Regions from separate parts of the Kitasatospora sp. NPDC094016 genome, predicted to be linked through region 3. Evidence: riboswitches for the same ligand, from Rfam matches in the RefSeq annotation. Region 3 holds a riboswitch; each other region holds the start of a gene.
The links. A riboswitch is a leader RNA that binds a small molecule or an ion and turns the genes downstream of it on or off. The one in region 3 is predicted to bind cobalamin.
Positions count from the first base shown of each region.

Region 1: it holds a riboswitch for cobalamin, as region 3 does, so the genes downstream of both, ABT015_RS02175 (CoA-acylating methylmalonate-semialdehyde dehydrogenase) here and ABT015_RS16215 (ribonucleoside-diphosphate reductase subunit alpha) in region 3, are expected to answer to the same signal.
Region 2: it holds a riboswitch for cobalamin, as region 3 does, so the genes downstream of both, ABT015_RS14400 (ABC transporter substrate-binding protein) here and ABT015_RS16215 (ribonucleoside-diphosphate reductase subunit alpha) in region 3, are expected to answer to the same signal.

Region 1 is NZ_JBEOUK010000002.1:70,951-74,218, reverse strand. It holds gene ABT015_RS02180 (acyl-CoA dehydrogenase family protein) at 1-471, opposite strand, end outside; gene ABT015_RS02175 (CoA-acylating methylmalonate-semialdehyde dehydrogenase) at 479-1,978, opposite strand; cobalamin riboswitch at 2,196-2,368, opposite strand; gene ABT015_RS02170 (BlaI/MecI/CopY family transcriptional regulator) at 2,637-3,089, shown strand; gene ABT015_RS02165 (M48 family metalloprotease) at 3,080-3,268, shown strand, end outside.
Region 2 is NZ_JBEOUK010000012.1:105,710-108,977, forward strand. It holds gene tkt (transketolase) at 1-1,179, opposite strand, end outside; cobalamin riboswitch at 1,617-1,821, shown strand; gene ABT015_RS14400 (ABC transporter substrate-binding protein) at 1,944-2,888, shown strand; gene ABT015_RS14405 (FecCD family ABC transporter permease) at 2,885-3,268, shown strand, end outside.
Region 3 is NZ_JBEOUK010000014.1:148,941-152,208, reverse strand. It holds gene ABT015_RS16215 (ribonucleoside-diphosphate reductase subunit alpha) at 1-1,658, opposite strand, end outside; cobalamin riboswitch at 1,851-1,975, opposite strand; gene ABT015_RS16210 (hypothetical protein) at 2,414-3,268, shown strand, end outside.

The sequences.
Region 1 (3,268 bases), on a different contig from region 3:
ACCTGAGATGAACTGCTTGACGCCGTCGAGGACCCAGTGGTCCCCGTCCTGGCGGGCCCGGGTGGTCAGTGCCGCCGCGTCCGAGCCCGCGCCGGGCTCGGTGAGGCAGTAGCTGGCGGGGGTCGCCATGGCGCTGAGACCCGGCAGCCACCGGGTGCGCTGGGCGTCGTCGCCGTAGCGGTCGATCATCCAGGCGACCATGTTGTGGATGGACAGGTAGGCGGCGATGGACGGGCAGCCGGTGGCCAGCGCCTCGAACACGAGCACGCCGTCGGCGCGGGTGAGTCCGGAGCCGCCGGACTCCTCGCGGACGTAGACGCCGGCCAGGCCGACGTCCGCCGCCTTGCGCAGCACGTCCACCGGGAAGTGCTTGGCCTGGTCCCACGCGACCGCGTTTGGCGCCAGGTGTTCGCGGGCGAAGGCCCGGGTGGTCGCCGCGATGGCGAGCTGGTCCTCTGTGAGGTCGTGCACGACGCCCTCAGCCCATCGTCGGGATGGTGAAGCTCGCGCCCTCCTTGACCCCGGAGGGCCAGCGCGAGGTGACGGTGCGGGTGCGGGTGTAGAAGCGGATCGAGTCCGGCCCGTGCTGGTTGAGGTCGCCGAACCCGGAGCGCTTCCAGCCGCCGAAGGTGTGGTACGCGACCGGCACGGGGATCGGCACGTTGACGCCGACCATGCCGGTGTTCACCCGGCGCGCGAAGTCCCGTGCCGTGTCGCCGTCCCGGGTGTAGATGGCCACGCCGTTGCCGAACTCGTGCTCGCTGGGCAGGCGCAGCGCCTCCTCGTAGTCGGCGGCGCGGAGCACGGTCAGGACGGGGCCGAAGATCTCCTCCCGGTAGATCCGCATGTCGGGAGTCACCCGGTCGAACAGCGAGGCGCCGAGGAAGTAGCCGCCCTCGTGCCCCTCCAGCCGGAAGTCCCGCCCGTCGACCACGAGTTCGGCGCCCTCCTCGACCCCGAGGTCCAGGTAGCCGCGGACCCGCTCCAGCGCGTCGGCGCCGACCAGCGGGCCGAAGTCCGCCGCCGGGTCGTCCGAGCGTCCGACCTTCAGCGCGGCGATCCGCTCGACCAGTTTGGCCACCAGGGCGTCGGCGGTCTCCTCCCCCACCGGGACGGCCACCGAGATCGCCATGCAGCGCTCGCCGGCCGAGCCGTAGCCGGCGCCGATCAGGGCGTCCGCGGCCTGGTCGAGGTCGGCGTCCGGCATCACGATCAGGTGGTTCTTGGCGCCGCCGAAGCACTGCGCCCGCTTCCCGTGCGCGGCGGCGGTGGCGTAGACGTACTGGGCGATCGGCGTGGAGCCGACGAACCCGACCGCCTGCACCCGCGGGTCCTCCAGCAGGGTGTCCACGGCCTCCTTGCCGCCGTTGACCACGTTCAGCACGCCCGGCGGCAGCCCGGCCTCCAGGAACAGCTCGGCCAGGCGCAGCGGCACCGAGGGGTCGCGCTCCGAGGGCTTGAGGACGAAGGCGTTGCCGCAGGCGAGGGCGGGTGCGGCCTTCCAGAGCGGGATCATCGCCGGGAAGTTGAACGGCGTGACGCCCGCGACCACGCCGAGCGGCTGGCGCATCGAGTACACGTCGATGCCGGTGCCCGCGTTGTCGCTGAACTCGCCCTTCAGCAGGTGCGGGATGCCGGCGGCGAACTCGACGACCTCCAGGCCGCGCTGGATGTCCCCGTGGGCGTCGGCCACGGTCTTGCCGTGCTCGGCGGACAGCAGCCGGGCCAGTTCCTCCTTCTCCTGCTCGACGAGCTGGAGGAAGCGCAGCAGGACGCGGGCCCGCCGCTGCGGGTTCCAGGCCGCCCACGCGGGCTGGGCCTGCGCGGCGTCGGCGATCACCGCCTCGACCTCGGCCCGGCTCGCCAGCGGCACCCGGGCCTGCACCCGGCCGGTGTTGGGGTCGTACACGTCGCCGAAGCGACCGGAGGTGCCGGCGGTGGGCTTGCCGGCGACGAAGTGGGTCAGTTCTCGGACCATCGGGTTCCTTCTCTCGACAGGGGTGGGGAGAGGAGGAGGATCGGAGGCCGCCGCGGGTCCGCGGGCACACGGTGGTGCGCCCCGCGGCACGGGCGTGCGGCGGCGGAACGGAACGTCAGGGCGTGGACGCCCCGGCGGCCGTGGGCACGGGACAACCAGGAGCGGCAGTGGAGCGGGAGCAGCCCGGGGTCATGCGTGTCGTCTCCATCCTCGTGGAAAACACGGAACACCCGCGGCCGGTATCCTGACTCCCGGATCACCGCACGCCCCCAGGCCTTCCCGGCTGGCTGCCAGTAGCCTTCGTCTGCGAGGACGAACTCCCCGGTCACAGTGGCGGGACCGTGCCGGACTCACACCGGCTTCCCTGACACCGCGGACCTGCCATCGACCATATAGTTGGACGTCCTAGTAAGTCCAGAGGCCCGCACGCGCGTTGCGCCACCGGCTTTCCACCGCGCCGAGCGACACGCGACCGGACGGGGTCCGCGATCGGGCGCCCGGCAGCGCGGGGCCACGAGCCCGTAAAGTTAGCTGAGGCACACCTAAGCAACACAGGCCGAGCCCATCCTCGCCATACCAGCGCGGGTGGGCCTCGACTGCCGACCGCTGTCGGCGCCGGGGGTGTGTCTGCCGGGAGTGTCGGGACAGGGAGAACGATGTGAGGGACGGTCGGGACGCCAGGCGTCCGCACGGGGAGCTGGTCGCGGACGTGCTGGCGGTGTTGTGGGCGGCCGGCGAGCCGCTGACCGCCCAGCAGGTCAAGGCGGCGCTGGACCACGGGCTGGCCCGCACCACCGTGGCGACGATCCTCACCCGCCTGCACGAGAAGGGGACCCTGGTCCGCAGCCGCCCCGCGCGGTCCTTCGCCTACGCCCCGGTGGAGGACGCCGCCGGGCTGGCGGCCGGGCGTATGCGCCGGGAGTTGGAGAAGGAGCCTCAGCGGGACCTCGTGCTGAAGCGGTTCGTCTCCTCCCTGTCCGAGGACGACGAGGACGTCCTGCGCCGTCTGCTCCTCGATGCCGAGGCCGAGGCCCAGACCGATGCCGCTGCCGAGGCCGCGACCGCGACGGACTCCGGCAGGCCCGAGCCCGAGGACGACGCATGGGCCTGATCCTGGTGGTCGTCGCCCTGGCCCTGCTGCTCCCCTGGGCCGCGGCGCCCGCCGCCCGCCGCCTGGCTCTGCTGCTCCCCCCGCGCGAGGCCTCGCTCGCGCTCACGGGCGCGGCCGCCCTGCTGGCGGGCGGCACCGTCGCGGCACTCGTCGGGCTGTTCCACGTCCCGTTCCTGGCA
Region 2 (3,268 bases), on a different contig from region 3:
GGCGGCGCGGGTGGCCATGCCCTTGGCGTCGGGGGGAAAGGTCGGCAGGACGTCCGCCCAGCCGTCGGGCAGCCGCTGCTCCCGCAGTCGGTCCAGCAGGACGGCGCGCTCGGGGTTCGCCGTGCGCCAGGCCGCTAACCTCTCGTCCCACTCGGCGTGCACCTGCCGACCGCGGTCGGCGGCCTCGCGTGTGCGGCCCAGGACGTCCTCCTCGACGACGAAGTGCTCTTCGGGGTCGAAGCCCAGCAGCCGTTTGGTGGCGGCGACCTCGTCCTCGCCCAGCGCGGATCCGTGGGCCTTGCCGCTGTCCTGCTTGGTCGGGGCGGGCCAGCCGATCACGGTGCGCAGCATGATCAGCGAAGGGCGGCCGGTCTCCTGCCGGGCGGCGCGGGTGGCCGCCAGGAGCGCGTCGACGTCCTCGACGTAGCGGCCGGTGCGCGTCCAGTCCACGGTCTGCACGTGCCAGCCGTAGGCGGCGTAGCGGGCCGGGACGTCCTCGCTGAAGGAGATGTCGGTGTCGTCCTCGATGGAGATGTGGTTGGAGTCGTAGAAGACGATGAGGTCGCCGAGTTCCTGGTGCCCTGCCAGGGAGGCGGCCTCGCCGGTGACGCCCTCCATCAGGTCTCCGTCGGAGGCGATCACGTAGACGTGATGGTCGAAGGGGCTGGTGCCCGCTTCGGCGTCCGGGTCGAGGAGACCGCGTTCGCGGCGGGCGGCCATCGCCATGCCCACCGCGCTGGCCAGGCCTTGGCCCAGCGGGCCGGTGGTCATCTCCACGCCGGGGGTGTGCCGGTGTTCGGGGTGCCCGGGGGTGGCGGAGTCCCAGGTCCGGTAGGCCTGCAGGTCCGAGAGTTCCAGGCCGTAGCCGGCCAGGTAGAGCTGGATGTAGAGGGTCAGGCTGGAGTGGCCGCAGGAGAGCACGAAGCGGTCCCGTCCCAGCCACCGGTCGTCGCCGGGGTCGTGGCGCATGACGTTCTGGAACAGCAGGTACGCCAGTGGGGCCAGGCTCATCGCGGTGCCCGGATGGCCGTTGCCGACCTTCTGCACCGCGTCGGCGGCCAGCAGCCGCACGGTGTCCACCGCCCGCGCGTCGACCTCGTCCCACCCTGCCCGCCCTGCCACCGGATCCGCGAGGGATTCGTCGCGCCGCGCGGTAGCGTCGTTCTGGTCGTTCGCCATGCCGTTGCTCCTTCGTCTCGGCTTGTCGTCCATCGTTCCTGCGGCACTGGGCGGGCACGACCGCCGGGCCGTCGCCCGCGTGGTTGCTGGTGATGTACGAACTATGCCCAGGGGTGGCGCGCTGTCCGGCACGACACACCCTTTCGGTGAGCCGCTCCGCCTCGTCGCTTGCCCCCGAAGTGGGGAAACACACCCCTGACCACCCGTCGCAGGTCCGCGGGAGGGCGTGCGCGGGCCCCCCTTCGACGGCACGGTGCCTCCGCCGCCGAGCAGGGTCGGTGACGGCGTGCTCGATCCGCTCGACGCCGACGACCGTCCACGTCTCCGCCCGCACCTGAGACCCCCGGCCGGGCCCCGTGGCCGATCCCTCCCGCAACCCCGGGAACGGTCCAGACGATCAGCCCTCGGGCTGGCCAGCACCGACCTGACCACGCCTGATACCTTTCCATCGCCGTGGTGTACGGGAAACCGGTCTGAGTCCGGTGCGGCCCTCGCCACTGTTGCCGCGGAGTTCCGCGGCCCTCGCTGACCGGCTTTTCCAGCGGTCAGGGCCACTGGGCGGGCTGGAAGAGCCGTCCGGGAAGGTCGGCCGCGGCGTGTCGATGCGGAAGCCAGGAGACCGGCCACGGCGCTACATGTTCCACGAGGGTTTTGGAGAACACGTGCCCAGCGGTCTGCCGCATCCGTTCCGTTCCATATGTTCCGTACGTCCCACAGGTCCGATACGTGTCGGCCGGGCGGTCGCGGCCGTCCTGTTCGTCGGCATGCTCGGAGCCTGCACGGGCGCCCCCGCGCCCGCCACGTCCGGCGGGACGACCGGAACTGCCGCGCCGGTCAGCGTCGACAACTGCGGGACCACCGTCACGGTCGGCGCGCCGCCCGACCGGCTGGTGACGCTCAACCAGGGCGCCACCGAAGTGGCCCTGGCCCTCGGCCTGCAGTCCCGCATGGCCGGTACCGCCTACCTCGACGACTCCGTCCCGGAGAAGTGGAAGGCGGCCTACGACTCCGTCCCGGTGCTCTCCAAGGACTACCCGACGAAGGAGAAGCTCCTCGCGGCCCGTCCCGACTTCCTGTACGCCTCCTACTCCAGCGCGTTCACCGACAAGGTCGCGGGCACCCGGGAGGAACTGCGCGGCCAGGGCATCCCGTCGTACCTGTCCCCGTTCGGCTGCTCGGACAAGAGCCAGGTGGCGCCGACGACCTGGCAGGCGGTGTGGGGCGAACTGAACGACGTCGCCAAGGTCTTCGGTGTCACGGAGCGGGCCACCGCGATCCGGCAGCAGCAGGAGCAGCAGCTGGCCCAGTTGACGGCGACGGCCGCGGGCAAGGACCTGAAGGTCCTGTGGTTCGACTCGGACACCAAGGCGCCGTTCGTCGGCGCCGGCCACGGCGGACCTCAACTCGTGCTCGACGCCGTCGGCGCCCGCAACGTCTTCGCGGACCTGCCCGGTGGCTGGCAGAACGTGAGCTGGGAGAAGGTCGTCGCGGCGGACCCGGACGCCATCGTGCTCGCGGACGCCGGCTGGGACACGGCCCAGTCCAAGATCGACTACTTGGAGAACGACCCGGTGCTGAGCAAGCTCACCGCCGTGCAGCGCAAGGCCTTCGTGGTGGTGCCGTTCTCGGAGTCGACTCCCGGTGTGCTGCTCGCCGACGGCGCCGCCAAGGTGTCCGCGGGACTGGGCCAACTGCACCCGGGTTCATGACCACCGCGCCCCACCCCGTCGCGCGGCGCTCCGGTCAGGGCCGCGCGACGGCGGCCCTGGCCGTCGGTGCGGCCCTGCTCCTGGCCACCGTGCTCCTCGGCCTGGCCGTGGGCTCGCAACACGAACCGGTCCGGACGGTGATCGACGTCGTCCTGCGCCGTCTCGGGCTGGGCGACCCGAACGTCACGCTGCTGGACGACCAGATCGTCTGGCAGCTGCGGCTGCCCCGGGTCCTGGGAGCGGCCGCCACCGGCGCGGGCCTCGCGGTCTGCGGCGCGGTGCTGCAGACGCTGACCGGCAACGACCTGGCCGATCCCTTCCTGCTCGGGATCTCCGACGGAGCCGCCGCCGGCGCGGTCACCGTGATCGTCCTCGGCGTC
Region 3 (3,268 bases):
CGCTCGTACGCGGTGAGCATGATGCGCTCGGCGATGAGGGTGGACAGCCGCGCGGCCTCGGCGGAGTCGAAGTCGATCCGCAGCTTGAAGAAGACGTCCTGGAGGCCCATCACGCCGAGGCCGACCGGGCGCCAGCGGGAGTTGGAGGTGCCGGCCTCGGTGGTCGGGTAGAAGTTGATGTCCACCACGCGGTCGAGGAACGTCACGGCGGTGCGGACGGTGGCGTCGAGGCGCTCCCAGTCCATGGCGCCGAGCAGGTCGTCGACGGAGGCCCCGGGGGCGACGTGGGCGCCGAGGTTGACCGAGCCGAGGTTGCAGACGGCGGTCTCGGAGTCGTCCGTGACCTCCAGGATCTCGGTGCACAGGTTCGAGGAGTGCACCGTGCGGCCGGGCAGCGCGGTCTGGTTGGCGGCGCGGTTGGAGGCGTCCTTGAAGGTCATCCAGCCGTTGCCGGTCTGCGCGAGGGTGCGCATCATCCGGGCGTACAGGGTCTGCGCGGGGATGGTGCGCACGGCCTTGCCGGCCAGCTCGGCCTTGCGGTAGGCCTCGTCGAAGTCGGAGCCCCACAGGTCGACGAGCTCGGGAACGTCGGCGGGGGAGAACAGCGACCAGTCCTCGTTGGCGTTGACCCGGCGCATGAACTCGTCCGGGATCCAGTGCGCCAGGTTGAGGTTGTGGGTGCGCCGCGCCTCTTCGCCGGTGTTGTCGCGGAGCTCCAGGAACTCCTCGATGTCGGCGTGCCAGGTCTCCAGGTAGACGCAGGCCGCGCCCTTGCGGCGGCCGCCCTGGTTGACGGCGGCGACCGAGGAGTCGAGGGTGCGCAGGAACGGGACGATGCCGTTGGACTTGCCGTTGGTGCCGCGGATCAGGCTGCCGCGCGAGCGGATGCGCGAGTAGGACAGGCCGATGCCGCCGGCGTGCTTGGACAGCCGGGCGATCTGCGCGTAGCGGTTGTAGATCGAGTCCAGGTTGTCCAGCGGGGAGTCGAGCAGGTAGCAGCTCGACATCTGCGGGTGCCGGGTGCCGGAGTTGAACAGGGTCGGCGAGGAGGTCAGGTACTCCAGCCGGCTCATCAGGCCGTACAGCTCGGCGACCTCGCGCACGGACTGCTCGCTGTCGCCGACCGCCAGGCCGCAGGCGACGCGGAGCAGGAAGTGCTGCGGGGTCTCGATGACCTTGCGGGTGATCGGGTGGCGCAGCAGGTAGCGGGACTGCACGGTGCGCAGGCCGAAGTACTCGAAGCGGTCGTCGCCGTGCGCGTCGATCAGCGCGTCCAGGGCGGCGGCGTGCTTGGCGACGAAGGCGGCGGTGGTGTCGCCGATCAGGCCCTCGTCGTGGCCGACGGCGATCGAGGCGGCGAAGGAGCGCGAGCCCTGGCTGTTCGCCTCGTCGACGATCTCCAGGGCGAGCAGCCGGGCGGCCAGCTTCGAGTACTGGGGGTCCTCGGCGATCATCGACGCGGCGGCGTCCACGGCCAGCCCGCGCAGCTCGGCGAAGTCCGAGCCGGCGTGGCGGCCGCGCAGCGCGGCGGCGGCGACATGGCCGGGGTCCACCTGGGGGAGATCGACGCTGCGGTCGGTGAGCAGCCGAAGGAGCGCGCCACCGGGGTCGGAGACCGTCGGGTCGGTGGGGGCGGGGCCGGTGCCCTGGGCGGGCAGGGTGGCTGAGGCAGCGGTGGTCAAGGCGCTCTCTCCTGGCGGCGATCGGCGGTGGTGCTCGGGGGGTACCGGGCCGTTCGGGGCAGGGGAGCACGGCACGTACGCAGGAAGCGTCGCGCGACAGTGGCGTCCCCGGCCCGCCCGCGAGGCCCGGAAGGTGGTTCTCGTGCTGGCGCGGCCTCTGCGGGAGGGCCGGTGCGCACACCGTCGGCAGGTACTCGGACTCGCGGGGCGACTGCTGGAGCCGCCCGCTCACCGCTGCGGGGCAGTCCCGGATTCGCACCGGGTTCCCCTGCGTCGACAGCAAGATTGAGCATACATCTAGTGGTGTCTCTCTGATGCGACCCCACATGTAGTGCGGCACGGTGTGTCGGAGCGATAACCGGGGGTGCCGGGAGGGGGCGGCTCGTGGCCTTGGGGCGCCTCGGGTCCGGGCTTCCGGGGCCCTGATTCCGGGCCCCGGCGCCCTGGTTTCGATACGGAACGGTCACCGGGCGGACCGGTCGCCGGGGGCATGCCCTACGATCTGGGCGCATGAGCGAGCGAAGCGCCGAGGGGCGCGTTTCGCGAAGCGATCATCGAGCGAAGCGAGGGGGCGCGTGAGCGACGGAACAGGCGCACCCGGGCAGGGTCCGCAGGGAACGCCTCCCACCGGGCCGGGGGGCGGGCACGGTCAGCCGCCGCCGGTGGTGCCCGGTCCGGTGTTGCCGCCGAGCGGGGGCTTCGGGCCGCCGCCGGCCTCGTACGGGCCCCCGGTGTCGCCCGCGCAGCCGGTGGCCCAGCCGGTGGCGCAGCCGGGACCGCCGGGGCAGCAGGTGCCGCCGCAGTGGCAGCCGAACCCCCAGCCGTATCCCCAGGCACATCCCCAGCCGCACCCCCAGACGCAGCCGTACCCGCAGCCCCAGCCGTACCCGCAGCCCCAGGCGCCGCAGCGCGCCGAGCCGAACTGGGAGGCACTGGCGGACCGCAACGCGGCGGACGGCAAGCGCCGCCGCCGGCTGCGGGCCCTCGGCGTGGCGGTCGGGGTCGTCCTGGTCGGCGGCCTGATCGCGGGCGGGGCGGTGCTGCTGACGAAGGACGGCGGCGACAAGCCGGTCGCCGGGCCGGTCGCCTCGGCCTCCGACCGGCCGTCCTCCGCCGCATCGGGTGCCGCCCAGAGTGCCGCGCCGGGTGCCGCCGCAACCCCGGGTGGGAACCCGTCCGGCACCCCGGGCGGCGCGCCGGACGACCCGTCTAAGCCGATCTGGGAGGCTGCCACCGACCCGGCGCCGCAGGACGCGGGGGCACTGTTCTCCGCGCTCCAGGTGACGGTCAACGGCGCCACCTGGAACCGGACCTTCGTCTCGCTGGACTCGCCCTGCTGGGACGGGAACTCGACGACCGGCGGGCTCGGCAAGGTCCTCGGTGACCAGGGCTGCCAGAAGGTGCTCCGGGCGACCTACGTCTCCGGTGACAGCGCGGTGACCGTCGGCGTCGCGGTCTTCGACCACAAGATCCAGGCCGAGACCTCGATGAAGAGCTACACCGGCCACCTCAAGGGCGCCGTCGCGCCGGGCGCGCCGGCCTTCTGCGCCACTCCGGGCTGCACCAACACGCACAACACCCTGGGC